2 regions of the Irregularibacter muris genome follow, and region 2 is predicted to be linked to the other one. Evidence: a T-box and tRNA genes for the amino acid it is inferred to sense, from the RefSeq annotation. Region 2 holds a T-box; the other holds one or more tRNA genes.

Region 1 (3,406 bases), on a different contig from region 2:
CACATAATTAATTTGAGTATCTTTAAAATCTTTCTTTAATTTCTCTACTTCCTGACCATATTGTTTTGCCAAGGTTTCCATTTCTTCCTCTAATTCTTCCTCTGTAGCTTCAATATTTTCTACTTCAATAATTTTTTCCAAGGTAAGATCTGTTTTAAGTTTCTTTTCTGCATCGCCTTTTAGATTGTCTTTAAATTGACTTTCATCTACATTGGTGTATTTGAAGTAGTCATCTAGATTAATACCCTGCATCCTTAGTTGGTAATCGAAATCTTCTAACATTCTTTCTACTTCCATTTCCACCATAGCTTCGGGAATTTCCATAGAAGCATTTTCAATTACCTTGGCGATAACTTCATCTTCAATTTCATGTTTAATCCTATGTTCTTCTCTTTCTTGGATGTTTTTCTGAATATCATTCTTTAATTCATCTAAAGTATCAAATTCACTAACATCCTTTGCAAACTCATCATCTAAAGCAGGGTATTCTTTTTCTTTTACTTCATTTAACTTGACTTCAAAAACTGCTGGTTTTCCGGCTAATTCTTCTGAATGATAGCTTTCTGGGAAGTTTACTTCTACCTTAGTTTCCTCCCCTACATTTACCCCTACTAATTGTTCTTCAAACCCTGGAATAAATTGACCAGATCCAATCTCTAGAGAATAGTTATTGCCCTCTCCACCTTCAAAGGCCTCACCATCCACAAATCCTTTAAAGTCTATGATGACTGTATCTCCTTCTTTTACTGGTCTATCTTCTATAGCTACTAATCGAGCATTTTTTTCTTGCATAGCTTCTAATTCTTTCTCAACATCTTCATCTGTAACATTATACTCTTTTTTCTCTACTTCTATTCCTTTGTATTCTCCTAATTCAACTTCGGGCATTAGAGCTACAGTAGTTTTAATGACAACTCCTTCTTTTCTACTCATGGCTTCGATGTCTATATCTGGTCTTGCTACAGGCTCTAAATTATTTTCCTCTATTGCTTTTTTATAGGCTTCTGGAAAAACAAAATCAAAGGCATCTTCATAAAAAACACCTTCTCCATATTGCACTTCAATAATTTTCATAGGGGCTTTCCCTTTTCTAAAACCTGGGATATTAAATCTCTTTACGTTTTTCTTATAAGCCTTTTGCATAGCTTTCCCAAAATCTTCAGGAGATACCAAAATCTCAAGGGTAGCTACATTGTTTTCTATCTTTTCCATTTTTGAACTCATTTATGCTTTCCTCCCTATATCTTATCCTTCTGTAAAAATTTACAAAATTATATATTTTTAGCTACTACATTATAACACAAATCTTTTATTTATCCAACAATCAAGTATGTAAGGGATATATATTGTAAAATCCTTTATAGTATGCAAAAAAGACCACAATTCTATTGTGCCCTTCTCTAATGATAATAATGAAGTTTTTACCGCTCATCTGGTTTTACATAAAAAAATGGCTGGGGTAGCAGGACTCGAACCTACGAATGCCAGAGTCAAAGTCTGGTGCCTTACCGACTTGGCTATACCCCAACGTTTATGGCGCGCCCAGTAGGATTCGAACCTACGACCTCCAGATTCGAAGTCTGTAACTCTATCCAGCTGAGCTATGGGCGCATATTATATGCTTTTTATAAAAATGGAGCGGGTGAAGGGGATCGAACCCTCGCAACTGGCTTGGAAGGCCAGGGCTCTACCACTGAGCTACACCCGCGCATTATGGAGCGGAAGACGGGATTTGAACCCGCGACCCTCGCCTTGGCAAGGCGATACTCTACCACTGAGCCACTTCCGCATGTTGATTAAAATGGTGCGGGAAACAGGACTTGAACCTGCACGTCATTTGACACTAGATCCTAAGTCTAGCGCGTCTGCCAATTCCGCCACTCCCGCAGATAAAATAAATAAAGATGGTGACCCATCGGCGACTCGAACGCCGGACACCCTGATTAAAAGTCAGGTGCTCTACCGACTGAGCTAATGGGTCAGGTAGATATTAAGTGTCATTGTTACGATTTAATATGATTTTGGCTTTCTGCCCATACCAACTGGGCAAATGCGTCAAATCATAGAATAATTTTAAATAAAATGGCTGGGGTAGCAGGACTCGAACCTACGAATGCCAGAGTCAAAGTCTGGTGCCTTACCGACTTGGCTATACCCCAGCGACAAGTATAAATGGGGTGAGTAATGGGATTCGAACCCACGGCCTCCAGAGCCACAATCTGGCGCTCTAACCGACTGAGCTATACCCACCATGATAAAATTGTAATGGCGTGCCTGCAGGGATTCGAACCCCGGACCTACGGCTTAGAAGGCCGTTGCTCTATCCAGCTGAGCTACAGGCACAAATTAATGGAGCGGGTGAAGGGGATCGAACCCTCGCAACTGGCTTGGAAGGCCAGGGCTCTACCACTGAGCTACACCCGCGCATATTGTTAATGCATATCTGGGTAAGATATTTTGGATTAAATGGTCGAGGTGGAGGGATTCGAACCCCCGGCCCCATGGTCCCAAACCATGTGCGCTACCAAACTGCGCTACACCTCGATTTCATGCCGTCTTAGCGACAAGATTTAGTATAACCCATATCTATAAAGTTGTCAATAGCTTTTTTTAATATTTCTTTATTTGTTATGGGGATAACTTTCTATGGTTACCCCTAACGATATTTTATTATATACTATATCCATTGATTTGTAAACTGTAATTTTTCATCATCATAAATTTATTGTTCATATAAAATCCAAGATCCTTCACGTGCATTTTAGACAGATTATAGTTCATAGATTTGAGGGTAGATTTCCCCCTCTTCGATTTCAATAATACCATAGGTAGCATTAGACACTCCCCTTGGATATGTGGTACTCCCAGGGTTTAGAAATAATATCCCCTGATACCAAATACTTACAGGCATATGGGTATGGCCAAAGAGCACTACATCGGCATCCCATTCTAAGGCCTTATAATAGATATTATTATATCCATATTTTATATGGTATTTGTGACCATGGCTAATAAAAAACTTTTTCCCGTTGAGCTCAATGACCATTTCTTCTTCATCATCTGTAAGATCACAATTGCCTTTTACAGCAATATAGGTTTTATTCAATCTCCCAAATAACTCCTGTGCATCCTTTATATAGTCCCCTAGATGAATATATAGATCCACTTCCCCCATTTTTTCTATAGCCTGTTGAGCTAGGGTGAGATTTCCATGGCTGTCACTAATTACCCCTATCTTCAACTTGCACCCTCCCTTTCTTTTCTCTTTTCCAAAATTTTTTTTAGGTTTTTAAGTGCTATAGCTCGATGACTAATTTTATTTTTTTCTTCATCCTCTAGCTGACCAAAAGTCTTGTTGAATTCGGGAACATAAAATAAAGGATCATACCCAAAACCATTTTCTCCC
Region 2 (3,406 bases):
TCGCCCTCTTCTCCCATTGCACGTTGCTCTTTGAACCGCTCCTCTAGATCAATGGGATTATTAAGCTCGGTGTAGCCATTCCCCATCTCTGAACCAGCAAGAATAATCTGCATCTGAGCCACTTTTCTTTCGTCTTCTTTAAGACGTTTAGGTAGTGGATTGAGTTGTACCGGTTGACCAACCAAGAATCCTGGGCCAGCAATATCCTTTCTAACAACCTTCCAAAGCACATCCACCAATCTCCAAAAACCTGCTTTAGGATCATACTCAATTTTTTTCTCATCAAGTTTCTCCATAACAGCTTCCTTGGTAGTATTGTAGATGTTTATACCTACCTTTTCTTCTATGATCGTCTCGAAATCATAGATTTCCCACTCAGCATCTATGTCGATTTCAAAGCCACGGGATGTGAATTTTGAAGTACCCATTACCGCTTTTGTGACACGTCTGTACATTCCCTTACAAAATTCCATACCCATCTTGAAGTCTGCATATGCCCAATAAAGCTCCATCTGTGTATAGTCCTGAAGATGCTCGTTACTTACGCCCTCATTCCTAAACTGTCTTCCAATCTCAAAGGTCTTCTCATAACCTGCAACTAGCAATTTCTTCTGCCATAGCTCACCCATTGATATTCTCAAGAACACTTCAATGTCTAAAGCATTGTGATGGGTAGCAAAAGGTGTCGCTGCCGCACCGCCAGATGAAGTCTCAAGAATAGGCGTCTCAACCTCAAGGAAGTCATTTTCAATCAGATAATTTCGGATAGTGCTCCAAAATTTCTGCTTTTTCATGAAGATTTCCTTTACGTCCCTATTCATTATCATGTCTAAATATCTTTTACGAAGCTTTTCATCTTCATCAGTGATACCGTGGAATTTTTCAGGAAGCGGCTTCAAAGCCTTTGTTAAATGGACATATCTTTTAGCCTTGATGCTAATTTCACCTGTATTGGTTCTAAATACAGTACCTCTGATACCAACGATGTCTCCGATATCGCACATACTGAATACTTGGAAGTCCAATTCACTCAATACATCCTGCCTTAGATAGATCTGGATCTGCCCATCATTATCTTGAATGTGCATGAATCCAGTCTTCCCTTTGCTTCTCTTTGTCATTATTCTTCCAGCAACTGCGACTTGGATTTGGTTCTTCTCTAGTAACTCCTTTGGTGTATCGATATACTTAACCTTCAACTCTTCAGAATAGTGTGTCACATCGAATCTGCCACCAAATGGATCAATTCCCAACACTTCTAGCTTCTTAATCTTATCAACGCGAATTTGCTCTTGCTCACTTAGTTTTCTTTCCATATCTAACTGTTTATTCATCGTTTCATCGCATGACCTCGTCATGCTCCCTCCTATCAACTCGTGTTTATTTTTCCAAATAAAAAAGCCCCTTACATATATGTAAGGAGCGTGTCAACGCGGTACCATCCTAATTTATCACTCTTGATGGGATAACGGTCATTAACCGGCTAGCTACAGCAACTCATGAGTCTTTATCCATATCCATACCTGTCAGTTTCCACCAATCACTGACTCTCTGTGAAGTACTTTTGATATTTCATTTCTCAATCAAAGTTCTAATTTAAAATTTAATACATGCTACCATATAACCCAGCACTTTGCAAGAGGTTTTTTGAAAATTATGAAACATATTCTATATATTTTAGCAAATGTATATTCCTTTAGCCATTATATTCACTTAATAGGCGGGAACATAGCCAACCTAGCAATCACCTGATTTACCAAAAAGAGCACTCCAATTAGGAGTGCCCTCGACCATAATCATTGATATGCTAAATGTTACTTCTTCTTCACTGGAATCCAGATTTCACTTCTATACTTTGGATTATTCGTGTCCTGGCTCTCATTCCACAAAATCTCTGGACCTTCCACTGCCTCATATCCTGATGACGGAAACCATTCTGAATAGATCCTCCCCCAAATATTTTGCAGTGTTTCTGGGAATGGTCCAATGGATTGGAATACTGCCCAGGTACCAGCATTAATTTTTAATACATCAAATTCTGTGGTTTCATTACTTGATGTTGCTACTCCGATGTAATGATCTAACTCTCCTTTTTCTTCCATTCTTCCCTCTGAAAAGTTAGTGGAAGCACTAATAATGCCTATTGGTTCTTCATTTGAAATTGATTTTAATTGTTTAATAACCTGAGGGGTTAAAAGTTCAGTCATTTTTGCAATCTCTGGATTGACCCCTTCAAAAATAATGGGAACTCTCTTTTTAAATCCTACTAAATTAAATGATTCTTTTTCAACAATGCGATAGTTCATTTCACATCCTCCTTTAATGGATAATTGAAAGGTCATTCTTGGATAAGCTTTTAGCTGTGTATTCTCACTTCTTGCTTCAGAAGGGAGAATGCCATGCATAGAATAAAAAGCACGGGAAAAAGAATCGGCTGAACGATAACCATATTTAACAGCAACATCGATTATTCTCAAATCCCTATCTTTCAAATCAAGGGCAGCCAAAGTTAGCCTTCTTCTCCGAATATACTCTGATAAACTTATACCTGATAAAAAAGAAAACATCCGCTTAAAATGATATTCTGAGCAGTAAGCAATTTTCGATATTTTACTATAATCCATATCCTCAGTTAAGTGCTCTTCAATGTATGCCAATGCATGATTCATATTGCTTAAAGAATCCATTAAATCCCCTCCTTTCATCATCAATGTTATCAAAGGATACATTTATCCATCCGACAATCTGTGCACAATATAGTCGAGTGAACTCAGTGCACATAGAAGCAGGAGGATGAACTTATTGCTTTTTCTCTTTATTATAACAATAAGCCATCAAAATCGGCAAAGGAAAGCAGTAATCACTAGGAATTTCGATATAGGAACTCTTGGCTTTTAATCTTTCTAGAAAATGATTTACCCTTGCGGTCTACTTATTTTCCGGTGATAAATGCAAACATCTAATGTACAGGTTTATAAAAAATCAAAGTATTCAGACATAATGGTATAATTCATAAAAATGAAGAATACATTTTATTGTATTGTTTTATTCTCGTGTTTTTAACACGTTTTTGGAGGGATTATAAATGCACAATCATAACGGATGGTATCCATCAGATAAGGGGAATCCACGGCGTGCAACCCATTCGCAGACAGTGGGTGTACGGGGACCAGTCCTTATACAGGATACCGCCCTACATGAAACCTTGGAAGACTTTGTATTCTCTACTACACTGCCAAGACGTATCCATACAAAAGGGTATGGTGCTTTCGGATGTTTTTACACTACTCACTCAATGAAGCAATATACAAAAGCCAAATTTTTGCAAACACCTAATCAACAGGTGCCCGTGGCGGTGCGTTTCTCTTTCGCTGCAAGCAATCAGGGAACACCAGACACTTCTAGA

The links. The T-box of region 2 lies ahead of lysS (lysine--tRNA ligase). A T-box ahead of a tRNA ligase gene usually reads a tRNA of that ligase, here a tRNA-Lys.
Region 1: it has a tRNA-Lys gene. The T-box ahead of lysS (lysine--tRNA ligase) is inferred to sense a tRNA for this amino acid. The anticodon was not compared.

Annotation. Positions count from the first base shown of each region.
Region 1 covers NZ_JANKAS010000005.1:48,651-52,056, forward strand. Annotated here, with positions in the region: gene tig (trigger factor) at 1-1,224, opposite strand, end outside; tRNA gene NSA47_RS07150 (tRNA-Gln) at 1,452-1,527, opposite strand; tRNA gene NSA47_RS07155 (tRNA-Arg) at 1,535-1,611, opposite strand; tRNA gene NSA47_RS07160 (tRNA-Gly) at 1,635-1,708, opposite strand; tRNA gene NSA47_RS07165 (tRNA-Gly) at 1,715-1,789, opposite strand; tRNA gene NSA47_RS07170 (tRNA-Leu) at 1,803-1,887, opposite strand; tRNA gene NSA47_RS07175 (tRNA-Lys) at 1,906-1,981, opposite strand; tRNA gene NSA47_RS07180 (tRNA-Gln) at 2,084-2,159, opposite strand; tRNA gene NSA47_RS07185 (tRNA-His) at 2,174-2,250, opposite strand; tRNA gene NSA47_RS07190 (tRNA-Arg) at 2,267-2,343, opposite strand; tRNA gene NSA47_RS07195 (tRNA-Gly) at 2,351-2,424, opposite strand; tRNA gene NSA47_RS07200 (tRNA-Pro) at 2,468-2,544, opposite strand; gene NSA47_RS07205 (metallophosphoesterase) at 2,771-3,241, opposite strand; gene NSA47_RS07210 (XTP/dITP diphosphatase) at 3,238-3,406, opposite strand, start outside.
Region 2 covers NZ_JANKAS010000001.1:99,254-102,659, reverse strand. Annotated here, with positions in the region: gene lysS (lysine--tRNA ligase) at 1-1,334, opposite strand, end outside; T-box leader at 1,416-1,596, opposite strand; gene NSA47_RS00465 (AraC family transcriptional regulator) at 1,815-2,687, opposite strand; gene NSA47_RS00460 (catalase) at 3,086-3,406, shown strand, end outside.